Regions from separate parts of the Paenibacillus humicola genome, predicted to be linked through region 2. Evidence: riboswitches for the same ligand, from Rfam matches in the RefSeq annotation. Region 2 holds a riboswitch; each other region holds the start of a gene.
The links. A riboswitch is a leader RNA that binds a small molecule or an ion and turns the genes downstream of it on or off. The one in region 2 is predicted to bind cyclic di-AMP.

Region 1: another riboswitch for cyclic di-AMP. It lies ahead of PD282_RS02970 (APC family permease); the one in region 2 lies ahead of PD282_RS19930 (3D domain-containing protein).
Region 3: another riboswitch for cyclic di-AMP. It lies ahead of PD282_RS00140 (ubiquitin-like domain-containing protein); the one in region 2 lies ahead of PD282_RS19930 (3D domain-containing protein).
Region 4: another riboswitch for cyclic di-AMP. It lies ahead of PD282_RS00705 (C40 family peptidase); the one in region 2 lies ahead of PD282_RS19930 (3D domain-containing protein).

The regions. Positions count from the first base shown of each region.
Region 1 covers NZ_JAQGPL010000001.1:623,885-631,053, reverse strand. The annotation lists gene PD282_RS02990 (8-oxo-dGTP diphosphatase) at 1-135, shown strand, start outside; gene PD282_RS02985 (HAD family hydrolase) at 156-866, opposite strand; gene PD282_RS02980 (SOS response-associated peptidase) at 1,054-1,698, opposite strand; gene PD282_RS02975 (VOC family protein) at 1,914-2,324, opposite strand; gene PD282_RS02970 (APC family permease) at 2,499-4,316, opposite strand; cyclic di-AMP (ydaO/yuaA leader) riboswitch at 4,484-4,683, opposite strand; gene PD282_RS02965 (ABC transporter ATP-binding protein) at 5,081-5,863, shown strand; gene PD282_RS02960 (ABC transporter permease) at 5,906-6,754, shown strand; gene PD282_RS02955 (hypothetical protein) at 6,923-7,117, shown strand.
Region 2 covers NZ_JAQGPL010000001.1:4,335,775-4,342,943, reverse strand. The annotation lists gene PD282_RS19955 (TolB family protein) at 1-226, shown strand, start outside; gene PD282_RS19950 (hypothetical protein) at 484-1,107, shown strand; gene PD282_RS19945 (aldo/keto reductase) at 1,434-2,405, opposite strand; gene PD282_RS19940 (CAP domain-containing protein) at 2,910-3,692, shown strand; gene PD282_RS19935 (TetR/AcrR family transcriptional regulator) at 3,873-4,526, shown strand; cyclic di-AMP (ydaO/yuaA leader) riboswitch at 4,620-4,852, shown strand; gene PD282_RS19930 (3D domain-containing protein) at 4,933-5,595, shown strand; gene PD282_RS19925 (polysaccharide deacetylase family protein) at 5,705-6,676, opposite strand; gene PD282_RS19920 (acetylxylan esterase) at 6,876-7,169, shown strand, end outside.
Region 3 covers NZ_JAQGPL010000001.1:24,937-32,105, reverse strand. The annotation lists gene yabG (sporulation peptidase YabG) at 98-979, opposite strand; gene rsmA (16S rRNA (adenine(1518)-N(6)/adenine(1519)-N(6))-dimethyltransferase RsmA) at 1,121-2,068, opposite strand; gene rnmV (ribonuclease M5) at 2,065-2,628, opposite strand; gene PD282_RS00140 (ubiquitin-like domain-containing protein) at 2,744-3,817, opposite strand; cyclic di-AMP (ydaO/yuaA leader) riboswitch at 4,137-4,346, opposite strand; gene PD282_RS00135 (TatD family hydrolase) at 4,536-5,312, opposite strand; gene PD282_RS00130 (HD domain-containing protein) at 5,329-6,639, opposite strand; gene PD282_RS00125 (AbrB/MazE/SpoVT family DNA-binding domain-containing protein) at 6,917-7,169, shown strand, end outside.
Region 4 covers NZ_JAQGPL010000001.1:145,328-152,496, forward strand. The annotation lists gene PD282_RS00695 (DEAD/DEAH box helicase) at 1-1,442, opposite strand, end outside; gene PD282_RS00700 (hypothetical protein) at 1,599-2,042, shown strand; gene PD282_RS00705 (C40 family peptidase) at 2,260-2,760, opposite strand; cyclic di-AMP (ydaO/yuaA leader) riboswitch at 2,764-2,915, opposite strand; gene PD282_RS00710 (metal-sensitive transcriptional regulator) at 3,344-3,676, shown strand; gene PD282_RS00715 (heavy metal translocating P-type ATPase) at 3,813-6,248, shown strand; gene PD282_RS00720 (hypothetical protein) at 6,319-6,585, shown strand; gene PD282_RS00725 (hypothetical protein) at 6,656-7,169, opposite strand, start outside.

The DNA.
Region 1 (7,169 bases), 3.7 Mb from region 2:
GCGGAGGCGCTTCCGATGCAGCCGTGGTTCAGGCGGCGTTTCCCGCTCTTCTTTGAGGAGGGCACCTTCGAAATTCACGAAGAATGGGAAGAGGAAAGCAAGACGGCGCGCTCCGTTTCCGTGCGGAAATTGTAGCGCGCCGTCGCTCCCCCTCTTCAAGCGATGTCTTCGAGCGCTCCCACGATACGGTCCGGCCGGTGGCCCGAGCTCGGCGCGTCGCCCCGCTTGTTCAGCCAAATCGAATGCCAGCCCGCTTCGAGGGGACCCGTTACGTCGTTGACCCAGGCGTCCCCGACATAGAGGCACCGCTCCGGCGCATGGCCGGTAATCTCGCTGACTTGCAGAAAGACCCGCGGATCGGGCTTGGCGATGCCGAGCGCGTCGGAAATGAACAGCCGGCCCGGCTGGATAACGGCGTCGAGGCCGAGGGAGCGGATTTTGTTCATCTGGTGGTCGACCGGCCCGTTCGTCAAGATCCCGACGTCGAGTCCGCCGCGCTGCAGGGCGGCAATCAGCTCTCCCGCCCCCGGTGACAGCTTGATGCGCTGTTGACCGTTCCGGTACCGGGTTTGCAGCGTCTCCGCCTGCCGCTCGTCCAGCGCGATGCCGAGGTCCGCGAACGCCAGTATCATCCGCTGCACACGCAGCTCTTTAAACGTCAGTTTACCTGCCGCATAGCGGTCCAAAAGCCGGTCGCCGTAATAACGCACCCTGCGGAACAGCTCGTCCATTTCAAGGCCCGCCCATAAATCGGCCGGCAGCGTGTCCTCTACCGCTCCGCGGAACGAATCCAGCTGATCGTACAGCGTATCGTCCAAATCGAAAAATACCGCCTCGATGCGGCTTTGAATGCCGGTAATGTTCATAAGCCATGTCCCCCATAGGTATTAAATAATATTAACTATATCATAACCGCGATTTTTCTCTAGTTTCGGTTCCATTTCGGGTGAAATCAAAGTCCGGAACAAAGATTACGGGATTCATCGAAAATAAGTTCATCAAAAAAGCTCACTCCCGAATCAAAGGGAATGAGCCTGATTTCCGCCGGCAAAATCAAACCAGCTTCGGGCGCGGCGCTTCGAAGCCGGAATCCGCTTCTCCGTAGGCGTCCAGCGGAATTGACACCATCCGCATCGCGTCCATCGTCCGCAGCATGTCGTGGAGCCTCCCGGGTTCGCCTGCGTCCCGGCGCAGCCACCGGTCCACGTCCTCCGTCTCCAGAATCGCCGGCATCAGTGCGGAGTAAGGCGACACGAGCGAATTCGACTGCGTCATCAGAATCGTGCACGTCCGCATTTCTTCGCCTGATGCCGAACGAAACACGTCGTACAGCCCGGCGATGCCGAACGTGCCGCTCTTCATCGCCAGCTTGGCACGCACCGTCTTCTTCCCTTCCGTCCGGCTCACATAGAAGGCGCTGCACGGAATGACGCATCGCTGCTTCTTCAAAATCCGGTCGAAAATCGGCTTCCACAGCATCGTCCGGCTGTCCATCCGGAGCGAATCCTTCGCCCAATACGGCATCAGCCCCCAGCGAAAATCGTCCAGCACCCTGCTTCCTTTATGCTCGATGATCGCGGAAACCGACTCGGTCGGATTAATTTCGTGGCGGTTCGACGTATAAAACAGCACCTGATCCAATTGAAAACGGTCCGAAAGCTCCGATACTTCAGCGGTTATGGATAACGATTGGCACATGCGGCCACCTCCTGTCCGCATTAGTATTTGCTGGAAATCCCATATTCATGCAGCAGGTGCCTAAGACGTTCAAATTTAGTTATCGCCGACATATCCGCGGAATGCGCGGGGGTTCCTATCTGCCCGGCTTGGTAGGGGAAGGCATACAAAAAGACCGCCGGATGCTCCGGCGGCCTCACGATAGATGATGAATTCGGCTTTTCTCTGCGAGGCATTCAGCCTTCCTGCGCTGCCGATGCGGTCGTGATCATCCAGCTGACGCCGAACTTATCCTGCAGCCGGCCAAACAGCGAGCCCCAGAAAGCCGGCTTGAGCGGATCATGCACGACGCCGCCCTCGGACAGCTTCTCGAAAGCGGCATAAGCTTCCGCTTCCGCACCGAATTCGAGCGCCAGATTAATGAAATCGCCCCGGCTCACCTGCATGTTCGCAATGTCCGACATAAAAATGGATACGCCCGCCGCTTCCACGCAAAGATGCATCACCTTATCCTTCATCTCTTCCTTCGCATCCGGCAGATCGCCGTGCAACAAGATGGAGTTCATTTTTCCGCCGAGCGCCTCGATGTAAAAATCGGCCTGCGCTTTGGCATCCTCCGAGAAAATGTAGGGCGTCAGTTTCGCCATTCGTTATCCTTCCTTTCATCTGCGGGAGTTAGAAATCTTCCTTTATCGTATCACGATAGCGGCAGATGGATTTCTTCCGGATTGCGGTTTTCCCCACCGTTTTGCACGGCATTTACGAGGAAGGATTAACGATAGGATGCACTCGTTTTACCGGCCGCGAAATTCCGGAGGGCATCAGCGGTTCAGATGGAACGGCACCGTGGCGATAACGACGTCCTTCTGGTTGTATAGGTAGGCGCGGATCAGCAGGCTGGTCTGGTTGTGCAGCAGGTTTTCCCACCAATGCTTCGTGATGAACTGCGGAATGAGAATCGTGATATGGTCGGTTTCCGCCGTTTTCCATTCCACCGTCTCGATAAATTTGATGAGCGGCTTCATGACGCTGCGGTAGCGCGACCGCAGCACGATCAGCCGGATGCCCGGATTCCACTCTTCCCACCGCTCCTCCATCTTCCGGATTTCCTCATCGTCGAAGCCGACGTAGACGGCGAGCACGTTGTCGGTCAGCGATTTGGCATAGCTGATCGAGTTCAGTACGACGCGCGTAATGCCGGCGACCGGGACGACGATTGTACTCCCTTTGATGCACGGCTTGTCGGACTTGATGTTGATGCGCAGCTCCTCGGCCGCGTTCCGGTAATGCCGGTGAATACGGTTGAACAAATAGATGACGACGGGCAGAAAAACGAATACCATCCAGATTTGCGTAAACTTTGTAAAAATGAAAATGAGCGTGATCGTCAGCGTCGTCAGCATGCCGATCGTATTGATCGCGAATTTCACGGCCCAGCCCGGCGGCCTCAGCCGGACCCACCGGACCATCATCCCGAGCTGCGACAGCGTAAAGGGGATGAATACGCCGACCGCGTACAGCGGAATCAGATTTTCCGTATCGCCGTGGAAGGCGATGACGAGCAGCATGGACATGACGCCGAGAAAAATAATGCCGTTCGAGAATCCCAGCCGGTCGCCGCGCACCTTGAACATATGCGGCATGAACTTATCCTTCGCCAGCATGAAGGCAAGCAGCGGAAAAGCGGAATACGCCGTATTCGCGGCCAGAAACAAAATAAGTGCCGTGATCCCCTGGATCGCGTAATAGAGCACGCTGCGCCCGAAGGTCGATTCGGCGATCTGCGAGACGACCGTTTCCTTCGGATCCGGCGCAATGCCGAACAAATAAGCGAGCACACTGATGCCGATGAACATGCTGCCCAGGATGAGGCCCATCATCATAAGCGTCATCGCCGCGTTGCGCTCGGCCGGCTGCCTGAAGTTCGGGATGGCGTTCGACACCGCCTCGACGCCGGTGAGCGCCGAACAGCCCGAGCTGAACGCCTTCAGCAGCAGAAACAGGCTGATGTTCGATACGGTCGTGCCGATTTCGGGAGCCGCCGCATGAATGCCGCCCGCCGCATATTTAATCAAGCCGGAAATAATCAGGACGAAAATCGCGACGACAAACAGGTACACCGGCACCGCCAATAACGAAGCCGACTCCGTAATGCCCCGCAAATTCATAATCGTCAGAAACACGATCATGACAAGCGCGATCAGCACGCGGTAATCGTGCAGCACGGGAAATGCCGACGTGATGGCGTCCGTTCCCGCAGACGAGCTCACCGCGACCGTCAAAATATAATCGACAAGCAGCGATCCGCCGGCCACCAGCCCGGTCGGCACGCCCAGATTGTCTTTGGCCACGATATACGCTCCGCCTCCGGTCGGATAGGCGTAGATGGTCTGGCGGTACGAGAGGATAAGCACCGTCAGCAGCCCCAGCACGGCCAGCGAAATCGGCAGCGAATACCAGACGGCCGCGAATCCAGCAGCCATCAGCACGAGCAAAATTTGCTCCGTGCCGTATGCGACGGACGACAGCGCATCGGACGACAGCACCGCGAGCGCCTTCAGCTTGCCGAGCTTCTCGTCTTCAAGCTCGGTCGACTTCATCGGCCGCCCGATCAAGAAGCGCTTCAATTTATTTACCATCAGTGTGGACTCTCCTTTGAAAATCGTCCGGAGCGCTTTTTTATTTTTCCCGGATTGCCCGGCCTTAGCCGGGTACTACTTTCGTATCAATAACCATTTCCGCACAGCACAAAAACACAGAGTCTCCCTGTTCCTCTGCGGCCGTTCAGGTCCGTTTACAATTCATATCCGCCTCCCATGTCCACGCTTGCGAAGTTAGCTGCCGGATTCGGGCGGCATGAGTCGCCCTACGCGTCCGGGACCCATAAGGTCCGAATGCGATTCACCCCCGTGCGATAATCGAACCGGGCTCTTGGCCCCGGCCGGTCCCGCACTGTCGGTTCCCCCGCTTTCCGCCTGTCTGGCGGAAATTCAGCGATCCAATAATAAAATAAACTGCGAAATAATCACGAATCGAATCATACTCCGCCGGGGCTCGGCTGTAAAGAATAGAAAAGACCGGTATGAAGCGATATTTCGTGTATCCTTCCGCCGCTGCAGGCCGTTTTATCGGCCGGCCTTATGATCGCGGCCTCTTGCTGTGGATTTCGCTGAAAACCCGCACCAGCATCGCTTGAACAGGGCGGCAAAAAAGGAAGCAAAAAGGCATTGACATCGGGCTTCCGCCTTGTTACGATGTTTTCCATATACAATAATTTTTATCGGATTTATGAGATTAAGACGATTTATAAACCGCATAGGGGCGCCAACCGTACAAACGGAGGCATTTTCGCTAAAGGGCGAAAATGCCTCTTTTTTTATGGGGCGCAAAGCGAAAGGAGCGAATGTGCGTGAGTGCCGTCCAAATCGACATCGCCGGCCTGAACCGGCGCTTCGAAACCAAGGCCGGGCCGGTGCAGGCCCTGCACAACATCGACCTGCAAATGAAAGAAGGCGAATTCATCACCGTCATCGGACCGAGCGGCTGCGGCAAAAGCACGCTGCTGAAAATTTTGGCCGGCCTCGATACGGAGCATACCGGAGCGGTCCGGCTTGACGGAAGGGAGGTAATCGGACCGGGCATCGACAAAGGGTTCATTTTTCAGGAGCCGCGGCTCTTCCCGTGGCTGACCGTCGAACGTAATATTGCGGGGGATCTTTCGCTGAAGAAGCCGGAGGTGCGGGAGAAGGTCGACGAGCTGATCGGGCTTGTCCGGCTGAAGGGGTTTGAACGCTCGTACCCGCGCGAGCTGTCGGGCGGGATGGCCCAGCGCGTATCGATCGCCCGGGCGCTGCTCCGCAGCCCGAAGGTGCTCCTGCTCGACGAGCCATTCGGCGCGCTGGACGCTTTTACCCGCAGCCATATGCAGGAGGTGCTGCTCGACATCTGGGAAACCAACCGGACGACGATGATTTTCGTCACGCACGATATCGACGAGGCGATCTATTTGGCGGAGCGCGTTGTCATCCTGAAGCCCCGCCCGGGCTCGGTTCGCAGCGTCGTGCCGATTGACCTGCCTTTTCCGCGGAAGAAAACGTCAATGGCTTTCCAGGAATATCGCGTCCGCATCATCGGCGAGTTTGAGAAAATCGACGATCCGAAGCCCGAAGCCAGCTACAGTATCTGACCGGCCGGACCGGGCCCAATTTAACGATGAGGTGATCAAAAAATGAATAAAGTGTACGTTCCTCCGGCATCCGGAATCGGGACGCCGTCCTCCCCTGCCGAGACGCCGGCGAAGAAGTGGAGGCCCGGGCCCAAGTCGCGCGGCGCCTTGCTTGGCCTTGCGCTGCCGGTCATTCTGCTCGCCGCATGGCAGGCGGCCGGAAATCTCGGGCTGACGTCGGAGACGCTTCTCCCGACGCCGCTTGAAATTGCCGCCGCCTTCGCGGACCTGATCCGCACGGGAGAGCTTTTCGGCCATCTTGAAATCAGCATGTACCGCGCCGCGCTCGGCTTCGGACTCGGGGCGGGACTCGGGCTCGTCTTCGGCATTCTGGTCGGCTTCGTGCGCCGTTTCGAGCAGACGCTCGATCCGTCGCTGCAAATGCTGCGGATGATCCCGCATTTGGCGGTAACGCCGCTGTTCATCCTGTGGTTCGGCTTCGGCGAGCTGTCGAAAATTTTGCTGATCGCCAAAGGCGCCTTTTTCCCCGTCTACGTCAATACGTTTCTCGGCATCCGCGGCGTCGACATCAAGCTGTTCGAGGTCTCCCGCGTCCTGCAGTACAGCCGCTTCAAGCAGATCGCGCTGCTCATCGTGCCCGCGGCTCTGCCGAACATTTTGCTCGGCATCCGGCTGTCGCTTGGCGTCGCCTGGCTCGGCCTCGTCGTCGCAGAGCTCATGGGCTCGAGCGCGGGGATCGGCTATTTGATCATGGACGCCCGGCAGTTCTCGCAAACGCCGATCGTGTTCGTCGGCATTCTCATTTTCGCCCTCGTCGGGAAGCTGACCGATTCGCTCGTCCGGTTCCTCGAACGGCGCCTGCTTCGCTGGAGGGACAGCTACGGAGGATAGCCCTTCTTCTCCAAGCCTCCGAAAAACAAACGGCCTGCGCGGGCAAAATGCCTGCACGGGCCGTTTATTTTGTTCCGCGCGGTTCGTATCTGCATGTCCGGGAACGGGGGTAAATCCCGCTGAAACGGGCAATAATAGGATCAGACTCACTGACCGGGAGGCGGTAAAATGCAATATTCACCGGCGGATTTGACGCCCGCCGAAATCAAACGGCTGCAGGAGCTCGAGCGGGATTTGTCCGACTCTGCGGACGGCAGCATCGTCGTCGTCGCGTACAAGCGCAGCGCGGAGAACGAGAAAGCCGGTTCGAACCTGAACGGCTCGGAAGGTGCGAGCTACGGCCACGACAGCTCGCAGTCGTAACGGGCGCGCCCTGGGTGCTGCGGAAGATATGGTAAGCGGCCGCGACGGCTCG
Region 2 (7,169 bases):
CGGCTCGAAGCTGGCATACGCGGCTACTTCGCAGGACGACGAGGGCGTATCGGGCATGTTCATCGCCGATGCCGTATCCGGCAAAACCGCGCAAATCTCGGTCGATATGCAGTACGGTCCCGCTTATCCGCCGCGGTGGAGTCCGGCGGGCGATAAGCTGATGACCTCTTCGGTGACGCTCCAGGGCAGCGATTATGTCTTCAATACGTACATCATCTCGTTCTGAGACGGCTATGCTGCGGCGTAAGAAAGAAGCGTACAGTTCGCTGGCGCTTTGACGGCGGCGCATGACGGCGATGGACCACAGATGTAAGTTGAAATCTAGCGGGAAAAGCGGCGGTTAAGGCAACCGGCCGCTTTTTGGTTTTGACTTAAAATTTCTTTTAATTCCGTTGTCTGGTACCTGTGGCTGTGATACATTAAAAAAAGATTTTGGAGAGGGGGGATACTATCCCTGCGTATCAACGAAATCGATTCGCGATTGTGATGGTCGTCCTCCTGCTCGCGTGGCTGGCGGCGGGATGTACATCCCATAAGCCGGATGCGCCTGCTTCGGCACAGAACGAACACAGCCTGCCGGATGAAGTCACCTTGACGCCCATCGATCCGTTTAAAGGAGAAGGAGCGAAATTTAAGCCGTTTCTTGGCCCGATGACGGGGGCCTTTATATTGCGTTACGAAGGAAATAAACCGGATGTCGAGCTGGATCTTGATTTATGGCAGCACGGCAAGAAAGTATCCGCGTCCGGTTCGATCGGCGATTTGTTCCTCCACCGGGGCGAACGGGACAATCGCGAGGTCGAAGTCATCCTATCCGTTCAAACCGCTGCCGTTCCGGGTAAGGACGATTTGAATACGGTGAAAGTATCCGTCAGCGGGGACGGCGGATCCGGCCTGTACACGTTTACTCTGCCGTCGGATCCTAAATTGACAGCTCGAGGTTTGATTCAAAATATGAACCCTGTAACCCTGTCCATGGATAAGCCTGCCTACGTATGGGGCATGCAGGCGACCAGCTCCAATTCCATTCGCACGGCGGATTTCTCGCCGGAATCGATGAGCGGACTGGAATGGGCGCTCATTGTCTCCTTGCGTATGAACGGCTGAGCCGGTGTAACCTTGACGTCCGCCCGAGAAGAAACGGCCGGCGCCGTGGATTAACGGAAAGCAGCGGCCTTCTCCGGAATATACAAACAAGCTCAAAGCAGCGGCAGGAATGGACTTGCTTTTACTAAATAACCCCCCGGATTTTTCCGGAGGGTTTGCGCTGTATGAAAATCACACATTTCTGTCCGCCAGCGCGGCGCTGAAGGAATCCAATTCAAAGTCCGCCGTAATTGGGGACATGTACCTTCTGCAGACTTGAACCTGATAGAAGTTGCGGATCCAGCGGTGCGCCTTCAATCGGTGTAGACATGGACCTTCTACAGGCTTTAAGCCTGATAGAAATTGCGGATCCAGCGGTGCGCCTTCAATTTGTCGACCTGCGCCGAGGGCAGTCCTTTGCCGTCGCCGACCTGCATGTTCAGCTCGACGTTGCGTACCGTTCGCATTCCCGGAATGACGGTGGATACGGCCGGATGGCTGAGCACGTAGCGAAGCGCCGTTTCGGCTGCGGCATCGGCGGAGATGCCCAGATCGGAGACGATGCGGTTTACGCGGTCGTACACCTGCTGCTTCCGGTCGCCGCGAAAATAGTTGTTGCGCCAGTCGCCTTCATCAAACGTCGTGTCCGGCGTAATCCGGCCGGTCAAACCGCCTTCGTCGAGCGCGACGCGGACGATGACGCCGACATTGTGCTTTTGACAAGCCGGCAGCAGCTCGTCCTCCGGGCTCTGGTCGAAAATATTGTAAATGACCTGCACGGTATCGACCAGTCCGGTTTCGATCAGCTTGATGGCGTTGGCCGGCTGATGGTCGTTGATCGACACGCCGAAATAGCGGATTTTACCCTGCTCCTTCAGCTTGCGGACGCCTTCCAGCCAGTCGCCTTGGCCGACCCACTCGTCGGACCAGACGTGGAACTGCTGCACGTCGATCGTATCGAGCCCGAGATTGCGCAGGCTTTGCTCCGTACAAGCGATAACATGCTCCGCCGGGAAAGCCTCGTTCGCGGGAATGCCCGCGGGCGCCGGCCACTTCATGTTTTTCGGCGGAATTTTCGTTGCGACGAATATTGGTTCCTTCCGCTCGCGGACGACTTGTCCGACGAGGCGTTCGCTGTGCCCGTCCCCGTAGCCGAGCGCCGTATCGATGAAATTCAGCCCGAGCTCAATCGACCGGTTCAGCGCCCGCACCGACTCGTCGTCGGATGCGCCGAGCCACATCGCTTTGCCGATTCCCCAGGCGCCGTAGCCGATTTCGGATACGCTCAGCCCCGTTTTACCCAGCGTTCTATAATTCATGGTATCCCCTCCAACATCGTTTCGTTTTGTCCACAACCCATTATAATGGAACGCGCATAACCGCATAAGAACTGAAAAACTGTTCAGTTAACGGCTGACCGGTATAGTTAATGTATTTTAAGGTAGTAACTGCGGTTCGTTATCGTATACCAAACGCTGTTTCTATTATAATGAGAGAAAATTAATTTATGGGTTAATCTTCCTTTTTACAGGCGGAAACGAGGTTCGAACGGGGGATGGAATAACGTTTCCGAAAGCGGGTGAAAATAGAGTTGGATCCGTTGATTTCCGCAGAAATGAATGGCTTTCGAGGATGAGCGGCCAAAGCGGAAAGCTGCGGAATATAAATCCATTTTGCGAATAAGGAGGATCCATTTGGCTTGCATATACGTTCCGGCCGATGCGGCTTCCATTATTTACGGCGTGAAATGGGCGAAAAAGCTATGTTACCATGAGGGGCGTCGGGAACGACAGCAATACACCAGAAACTGGAGGGATTTCTTCATGAAAATGCAACCGATTCGTGCAGGACTGGCCGGCGCACTGGCAGCCGGAATGATCGTGTTTGGCGGAGCTGCGGCCATACCAAAGGCGGAAGCGGCCACATTGAATACAACCTCCGTCACGTATAATGTGGTGTCGAACGATACGCTCAGTAAAATTTCCCAGCGTTACGGCATCGATTTGAACAAGCTGATTGCGGCGAATTCCGGGATCACGAATCCGGACGTCATTTGGCCGGGCATGTCGATCAAACTTCCGTGGACATTGCCGTGGCCGTTTAACGGCGCAACGCAGAACCCGCAGAACCCGCAGAACGGCGCACCCCAATACGGCGCACCTCAGAACGGAACACCTCAAACGGGCACGCCGGCAGGCGGCGGCACGAACGCCGGAACGGGCGCAGGCGACGTATCGCAAAGCAATTTCGCTTCGCAGGTCATCTCGCTGGTGAATCAGGAACGCGCCAAAGCGGGCTTGTCCGCGCTTTCTTCGGACGCGCTGCTGACGAAAGTGGCGCTGGATAAAGCGAAGGACATGTACACCAACAACTATTTCGACCATAATTCGCCGACGTACGGCTCGCCGTTCGACATGATGCGCGCATACGGCGTACAGTACTCCTATGCGGGCGAGAATATCGCCAAAGGCCAGCGTTCTCCGCAGGAAGTGATGAACGACTGGATGAACAGCTCGGGCCACCGCGCCAACATTATGAACGCGAACTATAACAAAATCGGCGTCGCTTACTATAACGGCGAGTGGGTTCAGGAGTTTACGTCTTAATCGGACAAGCCTCTTTCCGGCGGCTATAAGCGGTTTGCTCTCTCGGGAGCGGCCGCTTTTTTTGCATCCTGCCGCCGCTTCCGGCCGGGCCGGCTTGACCCGGTGACGAACCGGACGTAAGATATAACCATTGGTTATCAAATAACACGTCTGCGGAAAACGGAAAGGTTGACGGTCTGGATGACGACGAGAAGAAAGAAGCTTACGGAAGATATAAAAGCGAATATCCGCAGCGCGGCCGCCGGCCTCTTTGCCGATAAGGGATACCCGTCGGTAACGATGCGGGAAATCGCCAAGGCGGCCGGCTGCTCGCATACGGCGATCTACCTGTATTACAAAAGCAAAGAAGATTTGCTGCAGCAGATCGCCATTCCGCCGCTCGAGCAGCTGGAACGGCGCATGCGGGAGCAGCTGGACCGGCCCGATCCGGCGGAGGCCCCGCTGATGCGTCTGACCGCCATTTGCAGGGAATATGTCGAGTTCTGCTTGACCAATGCCGGAATGTACAAGGTGCTGTTCACCTCCGGCTCCGTCCGCGTCGACGAACCGGAGCCCGCGCTTGAAGTCAACCGCCTCCGCAACCGGCTGTTCGCCCACATTATGCATTCGCTGCGGCTGACGATCGACGAGACGGGCAGTCTGCCGGACGAGCATGCGCTGCAGGCGGCCCGTATGCTGTTTTATTACGTGCAGGGCTTCGTCAGCACCTATTCGGACCATGCCGAGCCGCTCGGCGAGCTGCTCGTCCGTACGCTCCCCATCATGGAGGAGGGAATTGGCGTCATAGTCGCCGGTTTGAAGGCGAGAGCCGCTGCCGACTGGCGCAAGTCATGAACGTCGCTCTGTGGCTTGAAGTCCGCAGACAGCGCCGGTTTGGCGTGTTTGGCACCATTTTCCGGTTCACAGCGGGGTTTGGAATGTGATATTCTCTAACGCGAGCCGAAACTTAACGTACGGGGGACATTCAGGAAACGAAAGAAACCGTTTCCTGCCGCCGGCCGATACGGTCAATCCAACCGTGATCGGCCGTACGGACTTTGCGGTCCCGCGCCGGCAGGCGCGGCCGCTTGGGGTGAGTCGCACGGCGTCAGCCGGGCGTAGGGCCGAACTCCTTTGGCCCGAATCCGACAACTAACCTCGCAGGCCGCATGCGGGTTCAAGGGCGGATTAACCGCTCGTCCCCGCGATGACGGAACGCGTGCTTCGCGGCGCGTTTTCGTAAATAAAGGAGGATATGGCTTTGTTCTATCGTCATTGGAAGAAGAGCGCGGCGGCCGCAGCGCTTGGCATTGCGTTTTTCCTTCACGCCGGCGCGGCGCATGCTGCAACCGCCGTGAAAGCGACGGACAGCGACACGTTCTGGCTGCTGTCCAAAAAGTACGGCGTTCCGCTGGACAAGCTGATGAACGCCAACCCGACAATCGATCCCTATAACATTTACGCCGGTCTCAGCATCACCATTCCGGCCGTTTCGAAGCCGGGCGGCGATACCGGGGCCGGCGCGCAGGCCATAAAGGCTGCCGGTTCCAACGCTCCTGCAGCCGCCAATAAAAATACCGTCACCGTAGGCGGCAAAACCTACGACGTGTCGGATGTCGTACAAGCGAAGGCCAGCGCATACACGTCGGATCCGTCGGAGAACGGCTGGGGCCCGATCGATTATTTCGGCAATCCGCTGAAGCTGGGCACCGTCGCCGTCGATCCGAAGCGGATCCCGCTCGGCAGCAAAGTATATATTACCGGCTATGACTACGATGGCCTGCCGCAAGGCGGCATGATCGGAATCGCGACGGATATGGGCAGCGCGATCAAAGGTGACCGAATCGATATTTTCGTTCCGGATTCGCAGTCGGAAGCTCGGCAGTTCGGTTTTCAATACGTCAAGGTGTATGTGCTTGACTGAGCGTCTTCGGTTTATGCACGGCAAGCTCCGCCTTCCGAGTGGTCTTCAAAGGGTCTTTTTTGACCGAAAAGCCAAAGGCGGTCTCCTACGGGGGACCGCCTTTGCGTTGTCAACGGCCGGATTGCCGCTCGGCCGGGCGGCCAAGCAGCTCGGGGACGGTTACAAGCTCGTAACCTTTGGCACGGAGCAGCTTGATGATGCGGGGCAGCGCGTTCAGCGTACCCGACAAGTCCTGACCGGTTCCTCCCCCGGCATGCAGCAAGATGATGGAGCCCGGCTGCAGCGTTTTTTGGATATTGGCCATGATTTTACTGCTGTCGATACCCCGCCAGTCGACCGAATCGACATCCCAGTTGACGACGATAAAGCCGCTGCGCTTCAGCCAGTCCGCCTGCTTCGGCATGATTTCGCCGTACGGCGGCCGCACCAGCTTCGGGCTGTAGCCGGCCAGCGGGCGGAGAACCGCATCCGTGCGGACGATTTCACGCTGGAATTGTTGGATCGGCAGCCGGGAGAAGACGGCATGGCTGTAAGAATGATTGCCGATGACGTGGCCTTCCCGGCTCATCCGCCGGACGAGCTGCGGATAAGCCGCCGCCCGCCAGCCGACGGCAAAAAACGTTGCGCGCACCTTGTGCCGCGATAATATGTCCAGCACCTGCGGCGTATATCGGGGGTCCGGTACATCGTCGAAGGTCAGTGCCGCGCGCCGCGTGCCGCGCGGCCCCCAGACGAAGAACGCTCCCGGGTACCGCTTTTGCATCGCGACCCACGAGACGGCGGCCTGCTTACCCGCGCGGCTGCGAGCCGGCCGTTTTTTTCGTTTCTTTTTACGGTCCGCGGAAGAAGCGGATGCCGCCTTTTCGTTTCGGTCGTTCCCTCTAATTTCAGGACTGATCGCCGTTTCGGGTACATCCTGCGTTTTAGCTGCGGTATAGGCCGTCACCGGAGCGGAGGATCCGCCTGCGTACGGCATATATAAACGTTCGGAGCCGGGGTGCGCTCCGCCGGCATGGCAGTCGGTCAGCGCGACCGCGAGCAGGATCAGTACGGTTTTTCTCGCGCCGTAAAGCGAAATCATGTCTTTAAGGCCCTCCTAAAGATTTCCTGTATGCGTCCCTCTAGTGTGCCCCGGCGGTTTTCCGAACATGCACGTTGAAACGGCCGGCAAACGGGGATAACCCCCGTCCCTTTTTTGTATAAACCGCTTTACAATAGGGAGGATTTGCACGTAACATGAAAGTATTCGCTGTTCATCTGAAAGGAGATCGTGATTCGAAATGCCGCTTATCGATATGCCCTTATCGCAATTGAAATCGTATTCAGGAATTAACCCCCGCCCGTCCGATTTTAACGATTATTGGGATCGCGGACTGGCCGAAATGCGCGCGGTCGACCCGCAGATCGAGCTTGTGCCAAGCCGCTTCCAGACGCCTTCGGCCGAATGCTTCGATTTGTATTTCACCGGTGTCGGGGGGGCGCGCATTCACGTCAAGTACGCCCGGCCGCGCGGAGCGGACGGGCCTCACCCGGCGGTCGTTCAATTTCACGGGTATACGGGCAACGTCGGCGAT
Region 3 (7,169 bases), 4.3 Mb from region 2:
AAAAAAATATAATTATAACAGTGGACCAAATGGATTGTCAATAAAGAAAAACCTAATTTTTCTTGCAGCATACATAAATGACCGGAAATGAGGCATATTATATAGTTGCCTTCACGCTGCTGAGCGATTTCGGCTTCGGCAGACCGACACGGTATTTGCCCAGCGTTTCGACGCCGCCTACACCGTCGATGCCGCTGATGGTGCCGTTTATGACATCGGCGAGATTGATCGTCTCTCGAATGGAGGTATAGCTGGCCTTAATCGCCACGTAAACGGGATCCAGCGCATGAATAAGCACCCTCCCCGGAGAGCTGGCGAAGTTGGCGCCGGATTGCAGCAGCGCCTCGTAGTGCGACTGGCAGGCGCCGGCCACTACGATCAGCCCGTCGCGGCTTTTCTCAAAATCGCGGGCGACGCGCACCGCATTGACGAAATTTTGCGAGTTCTTGTAGCTTCCCAGGTTGTAGATGCTGCTCTGCTCGCGATTTTTCAGCACGCCGTCATGGCCCGTGATGACGACGATATCCGGCTTGAGCTGCGGCAGCAGCCGGAAGACGGTCTCGGCCATCTGCGACTCGTGCACGTGGAGACCGTAAGCCGGAACCCGAAGCTGGGTGTACAGCTGCATGCTTTTTTTCAAATAATTCGGATCTCCGTCCAGATGCAGCACTTTGCCCGGCACCTCGAAATACGGCTGGCTTTCGCTGAGTTCCCTGCGAAGCTCGCTTTCGTTATGCTGCACCTGCTTGTCGCGCTGCTCCTGAATGCGGCGCATCGATTCGTTCACTTTGATGCGAACCTTCGCAGCCGCTCCCGTATATTCGGGGTCGCGCACGACCGACAGATCGGGAAGCGGCGCATCCGCAAGCAGCCGGTAGTCCGTACCTTTCAGAACAGCTCGTTGTTGATTCAATGTCGCGATACGAAACAGCACGTCCCCGCCATACGATTTGCGGACGACCAGGTCCCCTTGCTTCATGGGCAAATCACCTCTTCGTCTATCCTATGGGCGGACAGGGGCGATGGTGCGCTTCCCAATATGAAAAAGAGCGGCCGCTTGGGGCCGCTCTTCGTCATGGTGCCGCTTCGACTTAACCCTGCTGCTGCGGCCAGAGGAGCCTTACGGCTTCGGCGGCAGCCCCGCTTCGATCAGCGCGCGGCTGAGCGCGGCGAATTCGTGCAGCGTCAGCGTCTCGCCCCGGCGCGACGGCTCGATGCCGCAGCCCTCCAGCAGCGGCGCTACAAGCCCGCGGCGGTCTTTGCCGACGAATGCCGTCAAATTGTTGGCAATCGTTTTGCGCCGCTGGGCGAAGCAGGCTTGCACGGTCCGGAAAAAATGCTCCTCGTCCGTCACGTCCGCCGCCGGCTTGTCCCGCAGCGTCAGCTTGATGACCGCCGAATCGACGTTCGGCTGCGGAATGAAGACGGTATGCGGCACGATACATACGAGCTCGGGCACGCAGTAATATTGGACGGCCACGCTTAGGCTGCCGTATTCTTTGCCGCCCGGCTTTGCCGCCATCCGCTCGGCCACTTCCTTCTGAATCATGACGACGATATGCTCGAGCGGCAGCTTCTCTTCGAGCAGCTTCATCAGGATCGGCGTCGTGACATAATAGGGCAGATTGGCGACGACGCTGACGCCCTGCAGGCCGCCGAATTCCCGCGCGATCAGCGCGCCGAGATCGAGCTTCAGCACGTCACCGTGCTCGATGCTTACGTTCGGCGTATCCGCCAGCGTATCCCGCAGGATCGGGATGAGCCGATCGTCGATTTCAACGGCGGCCACTTTACCCGCGGCCAGCGCGAGCTGCTGCGTCAGCGCGCCGATACCGGGGCCGATCTCGAGCGCGCCCTTCGTTTGATCCAGCTCGGCGGCCGCTACGATTTTGCGCAAAATATTTTGGTCGACCAGAAAGTTCTGGCCGAGGCTTTTCTTAAAGGTGAAGCCGTGCTTCGCGATCAGATCGCGCGTCCGTCTGGGCGTGGCGATGTCCTGTACCGCCCTGTCTTCCGCCAGTACGGGCCTGCCGCCGCTCTGCCGCCGGGGCGTCCGTTCGTCGTTCATTCGTCCTCCAATTCCCGTTCCATTCGCTGGAGCGCCGCCGCAAATTCGGCCTTGGTGATGCGGAACATCGTGCACCGCTTGAAAAACTGTTTCCCGTTCGCGTAGCCGATACCGAGCAGATTGCCCATGCGCAGCCGCCTGTCCGACGCTTCGGAATGCACAACCAGCCCGGCCTGCATAAGATCGTCCCACGAAATTTCCGGCGCGGACAGGCTTTCCGATTCCGGCACCTCGGTCCTCACGCTCGACAGCGCGCGCCGTATCGCTTCCGGCGATGCGTTCTCGACGCCGATATCGCCTTTATACAGGGCTTCCTCCTGCGGGAGAAACGCATGCTTGCAGCCGGGCACCCGCTGCGCGACGATTTTGCGGATCCGTTCTCCGGCATGGTCCGGATCGGTGAAAATAATGACGCCCCGGCGCTGCCTGGCAAGCGCCACCCGCCGCAGCACGTCTTCTCCAACGGCGGAGCCGCCCGTCTCAATCGTCTCGGCCTCCACCGCCCGCTTGATCGCGACGGTGTCGTCCTTCCCTTCGACGACAATGATTTCGTTGATCATAAGATAAGCCGATCATTCCCTTCAGACAAACTGCAAAAAGAAGAGGCAAGCGCCTCTTCTTATCATGGCATATTTCGATTCGAATTACGAATATGAATAAATCACAACCGGTTCGCTATACGGCTTCCGGTTTTTTCGGACCGATGACATACACGGTGTAGCCCCGTTTCCGGCCGAATTTGTTGGCATACGATTCGTTCTCAAAGTAGACGTCGATCTTACTGCCTTTGATCGCGCTGCCCGTATCCTCCGCACGCCGGAAGCCGATGCCTTCGATATAGACCCACCAGCCGAGCGGAATAACATCCGGGTCGACGGCGATCGTGCGCCCTTCCTCAACGTGCGTCCCCGAAGCCGTAACCCCGTACAGCGGGTGCGACTCGCTCTTGCCGGTTGAGGCTGCGTCTGCGGTATAGGCGGTCAGCGTCACGTTTCGTAACACTTTCTTAGCATTAACCGTTATGCCCCGCTTCGTCAGCGTCTGAACGCTCGGTGATCTGGCCGAGAGCACGGTAACTTTGGGCTCCGGCTTTTTCGTGCCGACCGCGACGATCTGATCCTTCTTGTCGGTCTGCATCAGCTTCGCCACCATCGACTGGGACACGAGCACGCCGTCCGCGAAAATGTTTTCATATCGCTTCACAACGGTGCCTTTTTTACCGGTTCTGACGACCTTTTGACTGCCCTTTTCAAGCTTCGGATCTTCCTTCTTGATGACGCTGAAAGGCAGCGTATACCGGTTCTCGGAATATTTCTTGTCGATCCGGGTCACCCGAACCGCCATATTCGGCTTCACTGAGGTCTCGGGAGCAGGGAACACCTTATCCTGAGGCCGTACCAACAAATGAGCTTCCTCGATCGCTCCCTGTACCGTTCTTTCTGTCGTGTACAACGTTCTAACCTTGCCGTCGGCCTTCACGACGACCGGAACCGCTTTATCGATGACGACCCTGTCCCCGTCCTTTACTTCCGCATTCAGCGGCATGGACACTTTGTCATGCGGTCCAATCGTGATGGCTTGTTCATCCAGTAGGCGTTGCAGGACCCGCTCCTTGGTGGAGACCAGGCTCTCGCGTCCATTCACTACTACGGAGACGTGCTTGTCAGCAGAAGCCGTTCCGTACAACAACACCAGAAACATGAAAGTCATAGCGATTGAGATCAGAGCGCTTAGCACAATTAAACGCACGTTCTCATGCTTCCATCGCAATGCGAAAGACATGCTGGATGATCGTTTACCATGGGTGTCCTTAAACGGGAATACGCCCACTTCTTCGGTCCTCCTTACATAGCCCCGCCGTCGAGTGTTACGCATGATACATTTGACGCGACTATAATGATTTGCGTGCAGACACGCTCTTCGGGTTTCCCCAAAGCTCACCTCCATGATAAAACCCTATGTCATCGGGTAAAGCAATATTAACCAAAAAATAAAGAAGCCCCGAATGACAGAGGATCTGTTTCGTGGCTTCCGCAATGAAATCGGACCATGGATTGGCTGCACGAGGTTGATCTCTCTTTGAACGCTTGCGAGGTTAGCTGTCGGGTTCGGGCGAGAGAGCCGCCCTATTCGCCTGTGCCCGGCGCACCGGTGCGCCTGCCTGCGAAATTCACCCCTAGAAGAATTCGATGCTTCAGTACGGTCCGCGTAAGGGCCTTCCTTCTGCAGCATGTGGTTCCCCCGCTCTCCGCTTCCGGAGATTAAGCGATAATGGTTTGAAATCCGTTTTTCAGTTTCAAAACTTTCTGAAAAGAATCATACCGTCTTTTGCTTCGCATTGTAAAGAAGCGATTAAGGACGATTTTAACGAATTTACAGGAAAATAAGACGGTATACGCGCAATATCTTCCGTCAAAATCAGTTTTTTCGCTTGAAAAGTCCCGAATCCTTGCGATATAAGCTTGATTCATTCAATTCCATAACATTTTTTGGCATTTTCCGTTGTGATTTTTGAAATTTCTTCCAGTGTTTTCCCTGTTATTTCCGCTGCCGTCTCGGCTACCAGACGAACGAATGCGGACTCGTTTCGTTTTCCGCGATGGGGGTGCGGAGCCAAATATGGCGCATCCGTTTCGATCAGCAGCCTGTCCAAAGGGACGCGGGCCAGCACTTCTTTCGGCACGCGGGCGTTCTTGAACGTAACCGGTCCGCCGAAGGAAATATAGAAATTCATCTCCATGCACTTTTTCGCCGTCTCCCAGCTGCCGGAAAAGCAGTGCATGATGCCCCCTACTTCGCTTGCTTTTTCTTCCTGCAGCAGCCGGACGATATCTTCGTGAGCGTCGCGGTTATGAATGACGATCGGCTTTTTTTTCTGCCTGGCCAACCGGATCTGTTCGCGGAAAACGCGGTGCTGAACCTCTTTAGGAGACGTATCCCAATGATAATCCAGGCCCGTTTCGCCGATTGCCACCACCTTCGGATGATCGCACAGCGATGCGATCCATTCCAAATCCTCCGGCTTCATGTCGATGCTGTCGACGGGATGCCAGCCGACAGCTGCATAAATAAAATCGTACTGCTCGGCAAGCGCGATCGTGGATGGAATCGTTTCGCGGTTAAAGCCGATATTGACCAGCATATGGACGCCGGCTGCCCGCGCTCTTTCGATCATTTCCGCGCGGTCGTCGTCGAACTTATGCGAATCCAGGTGAGTATGCGTGTCGATTAATAGCGGCTGCATCATCCTATTCCCCTTTCTATAAGAAACCGAAAAATGCACGAATATGCGGACGAAACAAATGCGCTGATTCACGCACCGTTTCCTCAGGGTAATAGATATGGTATTTGCCCTGATGAAGGCCCGTGATAGAACGAACGATTTCGGAACGCTCGGAGATTTCGGACAGACGGCCCTCTCCGTCAAGGAGCAGAATGGGCGGTTTTTCGTCCTTTTCCGTAAGCGATCGCGCTCCCGGACGATATACATCATAAGGCATATCGTAGGGAAAGTCGATTTCCAGGTCGTATTCGGGGTCCAGGCCGGCGGCAATAAACTCGCTTCGAATTTCTTCCCAAAGCCCGTCGTCCGCGTCTTCCATCGCAATGTACTTGTACAGCCTGCGGTGAAGGAACCGGCGGCACAGCGCCGAGAGCCGCGGGTCCGGCTCGCTTGTCCACTGCATAAAGACGGACTGCACCAGCGCCTCGTCGAGCGCCAGGTAGCTGTCAACGCCCAGCGTGCCATCCAGCAGCCGTCTAAGCGGATCCAATATGAAACGAAAGGGATAGTCACCCCCATATAATTCGCTCGCTCTGCGAAATATTTGCCGAAGTATGATCTCGGAGCTCCGCGTCACCGGATGGAAATAGACCTGCCAATACATTTGGTAGCGCGACATGAGATAATCTTCAACGGCATGCATGCCGCTCTCTTTGACAACAATTCGCCCTTGATAGGGGCGAAGCACGCGGAGAATCCGGTCCAGGTCGAATGTGCCGTAGTTTACGCCGGTAAAATAAGCGTCCCGCAGCAGATAATCCATTCGGTCGGCATCCATTTGGCTCGATACGAGACTGATCACAATGGGGCGGTCGTACGTTTTGCGGATGACGCCGGCTACATGCTCTGGAAGCGATGGATCATATTCGCGCAGCACGCGGTTGATCTCGGTATTTTCCAGCAAGATGCGGCATGTCCACGCCTCATGGCTCGTGTCGAATATCTGCTCGATCGAGTGGGAAAAAGGACCGTGTCCGACATCGTGGAGGAGCGCTGCGCAGAGCGCGATCAGCTTTTCTTCCCGGGGCCAGTCCGGGTAAGCGCTCCGTTCGAATTGAGAGATGATTTTTCGCGTAATTTCATAGACGCCCAGCGAATGCGAGAAGCGGCTGTGCTCCGCGCCATGGAACGTCAAATACGACGTGCCGAGCTGCCGGATCCGCCGAAGCCGCTGAAATTCCTGCGTATTGATCAGTTTCCAGATTAAATTTTCCTGCACATAGATATATTTATGGACGGGATCTTTAAATACTTTCTCTTCCGCAAGCGGCGGATGCCTAAGATTCATGCTCTTCCCTCCGATTCGACAATAGGACACCATTTCGACAATATTAGTCGAATATATGTCGAAAAATGTCGCAAATGGATTTCCAAATGTCTATTCCCTATTACAGCCCCCATTGAACAATAATCCCCCTAAACAATGGTCTGAAGGGCAAAGTGCCCAATATTTCCGGTTAAAATGTGGTTGACTATTATGGGAAACGTTGGTACTATAGATACAAGAAAAGATAGAATTTTGTCGAACACTGGCGAATTACCACCTGAGAGGAGAAAATAGGTTCATGATGAAATCCACTGGTATCGTTCGTAAAGTTGATGAACTCGGCCGTGTCGTAATCCCGATCGAACTGCGCCGCACGCTTGGTATCGGCGAGAAAGACGCGCTTGAAATTTATGTAGACGGCGAACGGATCATGCTCAAGAAATATGAACCGGCCTGCATCTTTTGCGGCAATGCCGAAAATGTCACTTACTTCAAAGGAAAAATCGTCTGCAACGTTTGTTTGAGCGAAATGCCTTCCCCGATTACAAAAT
Region 4 (7,169 bases), 4.2 Mb from region 2:
GCGGTCATCTGCTGCGAGAGCACGTCGATCGGCGCTTCCGGGAGCGAGATCGCTTCAATGCTTCGGCTCGCAATGTCGCGGCACAGCACCGCCGCCTCCGGCAGCTCGCTCCGGCTCCGCGCCAGGATGAAGCCGCGGCTGACGCCGCCGACGGCGTGGCCCGCCCGGCCGATCCGCTGGATGCCGGCCGCAGCGGTCTTCGGCGAGTCGATCTGGATGACGACGTCGACATGGCCGACGTCGATGCCGAGCTCGAGCGAGGACGTGGCGACCAGGCAGCGAAGCTCGCCGGCTTTGAGCATCCGCTCGACTTCGAGCCTGCGCTCGCGCGACAGGCTGCCGTGGTGGGCGCGGGCCATTTCGTATCCGGCGGCGTCGTTCAGCCGGAGGACGAGGCGCTCGCACAGCCGGCGGCTGTTCACGAAGAGCAGCGCCGAACGGCTGCCCTCCATCAGCTGCATCAGCCGCTCGACGATCGGCTGCCACACGGCGTCGCGCGTTTTGGCCGGCCGGCTCAGGTCGGGCATCGTGACACGCACCTGGATCGTTTTCGTCATGTCGCTTTCGACGATCCGCACGGGCCTCTCCGCGAAGCCGAGCGGGTGGCTGCCGCCCGCGCCCGCAGCGCGGTCCGCTTGGCCGATTGCCGATCCCGCCGTCACATCCGCGGCAGCCGAACCGCCGCCCGGACCTTCGGCGCGGCCTGCTTCGGATGCCGCCGCTCCGGCCGTCTCCGCGGCGTCGCCGGCCCGCTCCCAGCCGCCGAGAAACCGCGCGACGCGTTCGAGCGGCTTCTGCGTCGCCGATACGCCGATCCGCTGGACGGGGGAGGGGCACAGCGCGGACAAGCGCTCGAGCGTAAGCGACAAATGCGCGCCGCGCTTATCCGGGGCGAGGCCGTGAATTTCATCGACGATGACGGTGCGTACAGTGCGCAGCATGGCGCGGCTCTTCTCGCCCGTCAGCAGCAAATAGAGCGATTCCGGTGTCGTGACGAGCACATCGGGCGGCCTGCGGATCATTTTGGCGCGCTCGGAGGAAGGCGTATCGCCCGTCCGCACCGCGGTGCGGATCCCGGGCCAGTCGTCCTGTCCGTCTACGGGGCTTTCCGCCCGGAAGCGTTCGATATCGTCGATAAAGCCGGTCAAATGGTGCTGGATATCGTTGTTGAGCGCCTTCAGCGGCGTCACGTACAGCACGCGCACCCCCGGCTCCCGCGGGGCCGTTCCTTTGTCCGCTGCCGCTTTGTCCCGCGCGAGCCGGTCGAGACAGGGGAGCAAAGCGGCAAGCGTCTTGCCGGAACCGGTCGGCGCGGCGATCAGCGTATGCCGTCCGGCGTCGATGGACGCCCAGGCTTCCAGCTGCACGGGGGTCGGCTCGCCGAAGGCTTGCGCGAACCAGCCGGCAAGCGTCGGATGAAAGGCGGACAGTTCCGCACACATTTCGGTCACCGTCGAAAACTCCTTTCTGCGATTTTCCTCTGCAAGGGACAGCTTGAAGTGGTACCATTATACCCGTTTTTTGGTCAGTTTGCGCACAGGCCCACATAGGAATAGAAAAAACGGCCGCCGCTTGCGGCGGGGACGGGAGGATGCCGGATGGCAAAATGGCGGGAAAGCCTGGATGCGCGAAGGGAGGAGTGGAAGCAGGTGGAGGAGGCGCTTTCGCGCACCCTTGCGGGGCGGTCGGTGCTGCGCGTCGGGGGACCCGGCGCGCCGAGACTGGCGGCGCCGGCTTCGAAATCGGTCCGGTCGGGCGAGCTTGCCGGCGTCGAAGGCACGTTCGAAGCCGGGTTAGCCTGTTTTTGCCTGCGCGAGCTGCCGGCGGCGGAGCGAAGGGATTTTCTGAACCTGTGGCATTCGCGTCTGCGCGACGGGGCGACAGCGGTGCTGGCCGACCGGCGCGGCGAAGGCTGCGAGACCGCGTTTCAGCTGCACGAGCTGTTTGCGCCGGCCGGAACGACGCTCGACGTGCAGGTCGGCCGGACCTTCTGGTGGGTGCGCTACAAGGTGAAGAAACCGATTGACGCCGCGAGATCATGATTTGCTCGGATCAGACGCTCATCCTGCCGCCCCTGCGCCGATGGTTTCATTTCGTTCCCGAAACGCCGCTCATCACGAGGGTAAACAAAAACGCAGCCCGCTTGTCCGGCAGGCGGACAGGGCAGGCTGCGTTTTTGACTCCTCTATAGGAAAGGGGAAGCTTTCGCCTTCTTTTCACTATAGATCGAAGCCGGTTCTTCCTGAAGGGCGGAGCGAATTAATCGGCGTCTCCGCCGCCGTCCGGTGCATCGGACGGTTCGTCGGCATACTTTTGAAACGTATCCGGGCTCATGACGCGACGCGCGGTAACAAAGCGTTTCGAGTAGTACGAATCGCTGAGCGCACTGATCGTCACGCCTTTGCTGGAGGACGAGTGGGCAAATTTGCCGTCCCCGACGTAGATGCCAACGTGCGAAATGCCTCTGCCGTTCGTATTGAAAAATACGAGGTCGCCGGCGATCAAGTCGCTCTTGTCGATTTTCTTGCCGAGCCTGGCTTGCGACGAGGATGCGTGCGGGATGTTGACGCCGAGTTTATCGAACACGTACATCGTAAATCCGGAGCAGTCGAATCCTTTCGTCGTGGTGCCGCCGTAATGATACGGCGTTCCGATCACGTCGCTGATGACGCCATCCATTTTGGAGTCCGCAAACACGCTTCCTGCCTGGAAGGCTGCCGCAATGACGAGACCGATCATGAGCAGCAAAACCTTTTTCAAAAGAGAAGCTCCTTCCAACGCCTGCGAGGTTAGCTGTGGGGTTCGGTTGAAGGCTCCCTATGATCGCCTCTGGCATCCGGCCCTGCGGATACCGGGATCAATTCACCCAGAGTGGTTCCCCCGTTTCCCTTGCGGGAATTCGGCAAAATTTTCATCTTCGCTTACATTTCGATCATTTTCACACTTCTCCTTCCAAGTTCACAATTTGTTCACACATTAGAATTATGAAAGTGCAACTTTTTCGCGTTTCACTCGTACAGCGGGTTTCCGGGTTTTCAGATGGCCTATTTTTTCGGCTAAAGCGTTCTTCGGGAGCGGGGCGGCGGTTCGCCGTCCTGTCGAAAAAGGGGCAAAATCCGGCGGAGGCGCAGCGTACGTCAAAAAGACCGTTTCGTGACGGAAGCGGCCGCGGTTTTGTTCCGGACGAGCGTAGTGGGAGCCCTTGGAATCCGCACCGCTGGCGAAGCGGGATGCTCCTTACCTGCGTTGCCGGGACAATATTACCACTGATTGTATAGGGGGAGGGAGTATAGTATAATATAGATTATGAAGGAGGCGAGTCAAAATGAGCGTGGAAATGGAAATGCTGGGTCAAGTAAATGAACAGGATTCCAATTGTTGCGGAACCGATGGAACGGGACGAAAAAGCCATCATTCGGATAAAGTAAAAAATAGTTTGATCAGCCGTCTGAATCGGATTGAAGGTCAGGTTCGCGGCATTAAAGGGTTAATTGAGAAAGATACGTATTGTGACGACGTTCTGAACCAGATCGCCTCGATTCAATCCGCTCTGAATGGAGTCGGAAAACTTTTGCTGGAGCATCACCTGAAAAGCTGTGTCATCGAGCGTATCCAAGAAGGGGATACCGAGGTTTTATCGGAACTGATGATCACCATGAACAAACTCATGAAATAAAACCCAAGCCCAGCAGCGCTTGCTGCTTTTTCTTTAACCGATAATATACGGTACTGGGGTATTGTAAAAGATGTTGACTAAAAATAGGGTAGTGGGGTATACTACGAGCAAGGAATTGAACAAGAGGTGAATGATTGTGGAAACAAACGCTGCACAAGAAACCAAACAAACGACTTTGCAAATCACGGGCATGACGTGCGCCGCTTGCGCGAACCGAATTGAGAAGGGCCTAAACAAATTGGAAGGAGTCTCTGCCGCAAGTGTCAATTTTGCGCTGGAAAAAGCGAGCATCACTTACGACCCGGCGAAAATTGGCATAGGGAATGTGGAAGAGACCATTAAAAAGCTCGGCTATGATACGGCTAAAGAAGTGGCTCTGTTTAAGCTGGAAGGGATGACGTGCGCCGCTTGCGCGAATCGCATCGAGAAGGGACTCGGCAAAATGCCCGGCGTGGCCGGTGCATCTGTCAACTTTGCGATGGAAACTGCTCGTGTTGAATATTCGCCGGGTGAAGTCTCGATCGAAGAGATGCAAAATAAGGTCAAACAGCTTGGTTACAGAGCGATCGCCAAACAGGAAAGTGAAAACGCAGATGATCACCGCGGCCATGAGGTCAAGAATCAAAAACGGAAACTGCTCCTTTCGGCAATTCTTTCCTTCCCTCTCTTGTGGAGCATGGTTGCGCATTTTTCATTCACCTCATGGATCTACTTGCCGGAAATGCTGATGAATCCATGGTTTCAGCTTGTTCTGGCCACTCCTGTACAATTTTATGTCGGCAGACAGTTTTACGCAGGTGCATATAAGGCGCTCCGCAACGGCAGTGCGAACATGGACGTTTTGGTCTCGCTGGGCACTTCGGCCGCTTACTTCTACAGCTTGTATCTGACGATCGATTGGGCCGCGCAAGGAGGCAGTGTCCATCACGGACCGTCTTTGTACTATGAGACGAGTGCGATCCTGATCACGCTTGTTATTTTAGGGAAGCTATTTGAAACGCTCGCTAAAGGCCGCACATCGGAAGCGATCAAATCGCTCATGGGTCTGCAGGCAAAAACGGCTTTGGTTGTTCGTGAAGGTCAAGAGCTGACGATTCCAGTGGATGAAGTTATCGTAGGGGACATCGCGCTTGTCCGTCCCGGAGATAAAGTGCCGGTAGACGGCGAAGTTCTTGAAGGCATGTCTTCGGTCGATGAATCGATGCTGACCGGAGAAAGCCTTCCTGTAGAAAAGAAAGCCGGGGACTCCGTAATCGGCGCAGCGATCAACAAAAACGGCATGCTGCGTATTAAGGCGACAAAAGTCGGCAAAGAAACGGCACTAGCGCAAATTATTAAAGTCGTGGAAGAAGCGCAAGGCTCGAAAGCGCCGATTCAACGGGTAGCGGACAGCATCTCCGGCATTTTTGTCCCGATTGTCGTCGGAATCGCAGTTGTCGCTTTCCTCGTATGGTATTTCTTCGTGACGCCGGGTGATTTTGCAACGGCATTGGAAAAGGCCATCGCGATCCTCGTCATTGCTTGCCCTTGCGCACTCGGTTTGGCAACGCCGACCTCAATCATGGCGGGATCCGGACGCGCCGCGGAGCTTGGTATCTTGTTCAAAGGCGGCGAGCATTTGGAGCAGACACATAAGATTGACGCGATCATTCTGGATAAAACGGGTACTGTGACGAAAGGCAAGCCGGAACTGACGGATGTATTAACAGAAGAAAACGAAACGGAATTCCTTCAACTCGTCGGCGCGGCCGAAAAAAATTCGGAGCACCCGCTTGCGGAAGCGATCGCTGCCGGCATCCGTGAACGAAATATCGAACTGCCGGGAACCGAGTCCTTCGAGGCGATTCCGGGATTCGGTATCAAAGCCAGAGTAGAAGGAAAACAACTGCTCATCGGCACGCGCCAATTGATGGAGAAGTACGAAGTCGATGTGAAGCATGCTTACGAGTCGATGGCTCGTTTGGAAGAAGCCGGCAAGACGGCGATGCTGATCGCGATCGACAACCGGTATGCCGGGATGGTTGCAGTGGCGGATACGATTAAAGAAACCTCGAAGGACGCGGTTGGCCGTTTGAAAGAGATGGGGATTCAGGTGATCATGATTACCGGAGACAACGAACGGACGGCGAAGGCGATCGCGGCCCAAGTCGGCATCGACCATGTACGTGCGGAAGTGCTTCCGGAAGGGAAAGCGGAAGAAGTGAAAAAGCTGCAAGCGCAAGGCAAAAAAGTGGCCATGGTCGGGGACGGCATTAACGATGCGCCGGCACTGGCGACAGCGGATATCGGTATGGCCATCGGTACCGGAACCGATGTGGCGATGGAAGCGGCGGATGTAACGCTCATGCGCGGCGACCTGGCGAGCATTCCCGATGCGATCTATATGAGCCGTAAAACAATGAGCAACATTAAGCAAAACTTGTTCTGGGCACTCGGTTATAATACGCTCGGGATTCCGATCGCTGCGATTGGCTTGCTTGCACCATGGGTAGCGGGCGCGGCCATGGCATTAAGCTCGGTCTCCGTTGTCCTCAACGCGCTTCGGCTGCAGCGTGTGAACGTACGTCAATAAAGAAGTTTAACCGTGCTTTTCGTAGTTGATGTTAAAGGATTCGATAATTTCAAATCGAGGAGTATGGGTCGTGGGAGAAAAAACAAAAATCGCGATAAGCCCGCCGATTCAAGTCGGTGGAAGTCAGTTTACGGTGAAGCAGCTCGCGAAAATCGGGGCTGCTCTCGAGACGGATGCCAAAGTGGAAATGACCCCGTTCAAGCAGCTTTATGCGGAAGTGCCGCTCGAACGGACCGCCATCATCGATTTCTATAAGGAACATGCCAAAGGCAAAGAAAAATTCAGCAAATTTATCGATCGGGTATCGCTTGAGCAGCTGCAGCAAATCGCTGGTTAAACGGGAGCAGCCGCCAAAACAAACGCCCGGGAAGCGCATCGGCTTCCCGGGCCTCCGGGCTGCAGCCCGTTCAGGTCTGTTTCGACTTCCAGACATCGAGCTGCGAGGCGACGGTCCACACCTTCATGATCGTCCGGACCAGATGGTAGCTTTGCTGCAGGATGAGCGCGATCAGGCCGGCCCACAGCATGGATGCCGCCGCGAAGGTGAGGCTTAAAGACGCGCCGATCAGCCACAGCAGCAGGGATATCCCCACCAGCGGCAGGAGCCGCCGGATGCCGTTTCCGAGTCCCTTCAGAATGCCGGTGCGGGAGACGGCGCCGAACTGCATCGCGAGAAACAAGAGATGCAGCACGGCCGCCCAGGCCAGCCAGCCGGCCGCCCAAGGGAGAGTCCGCTGCGCCAGCTCGGCCGCGCTCCCGCTGGAGAGCAGCGCATCGAGCGCGCGGGGCAGCAGCCAGCCCGCCGGGGAGAGCGCAAGCGCGGTCTCGATCAGGTAGAGCAGGGCGACCGGCTTCCAGGCGGCGCGGATGCCCCGCAGGAAATGCGTGCCTTCCTCGTCCGCGGCATGCCGCAGGGAATGG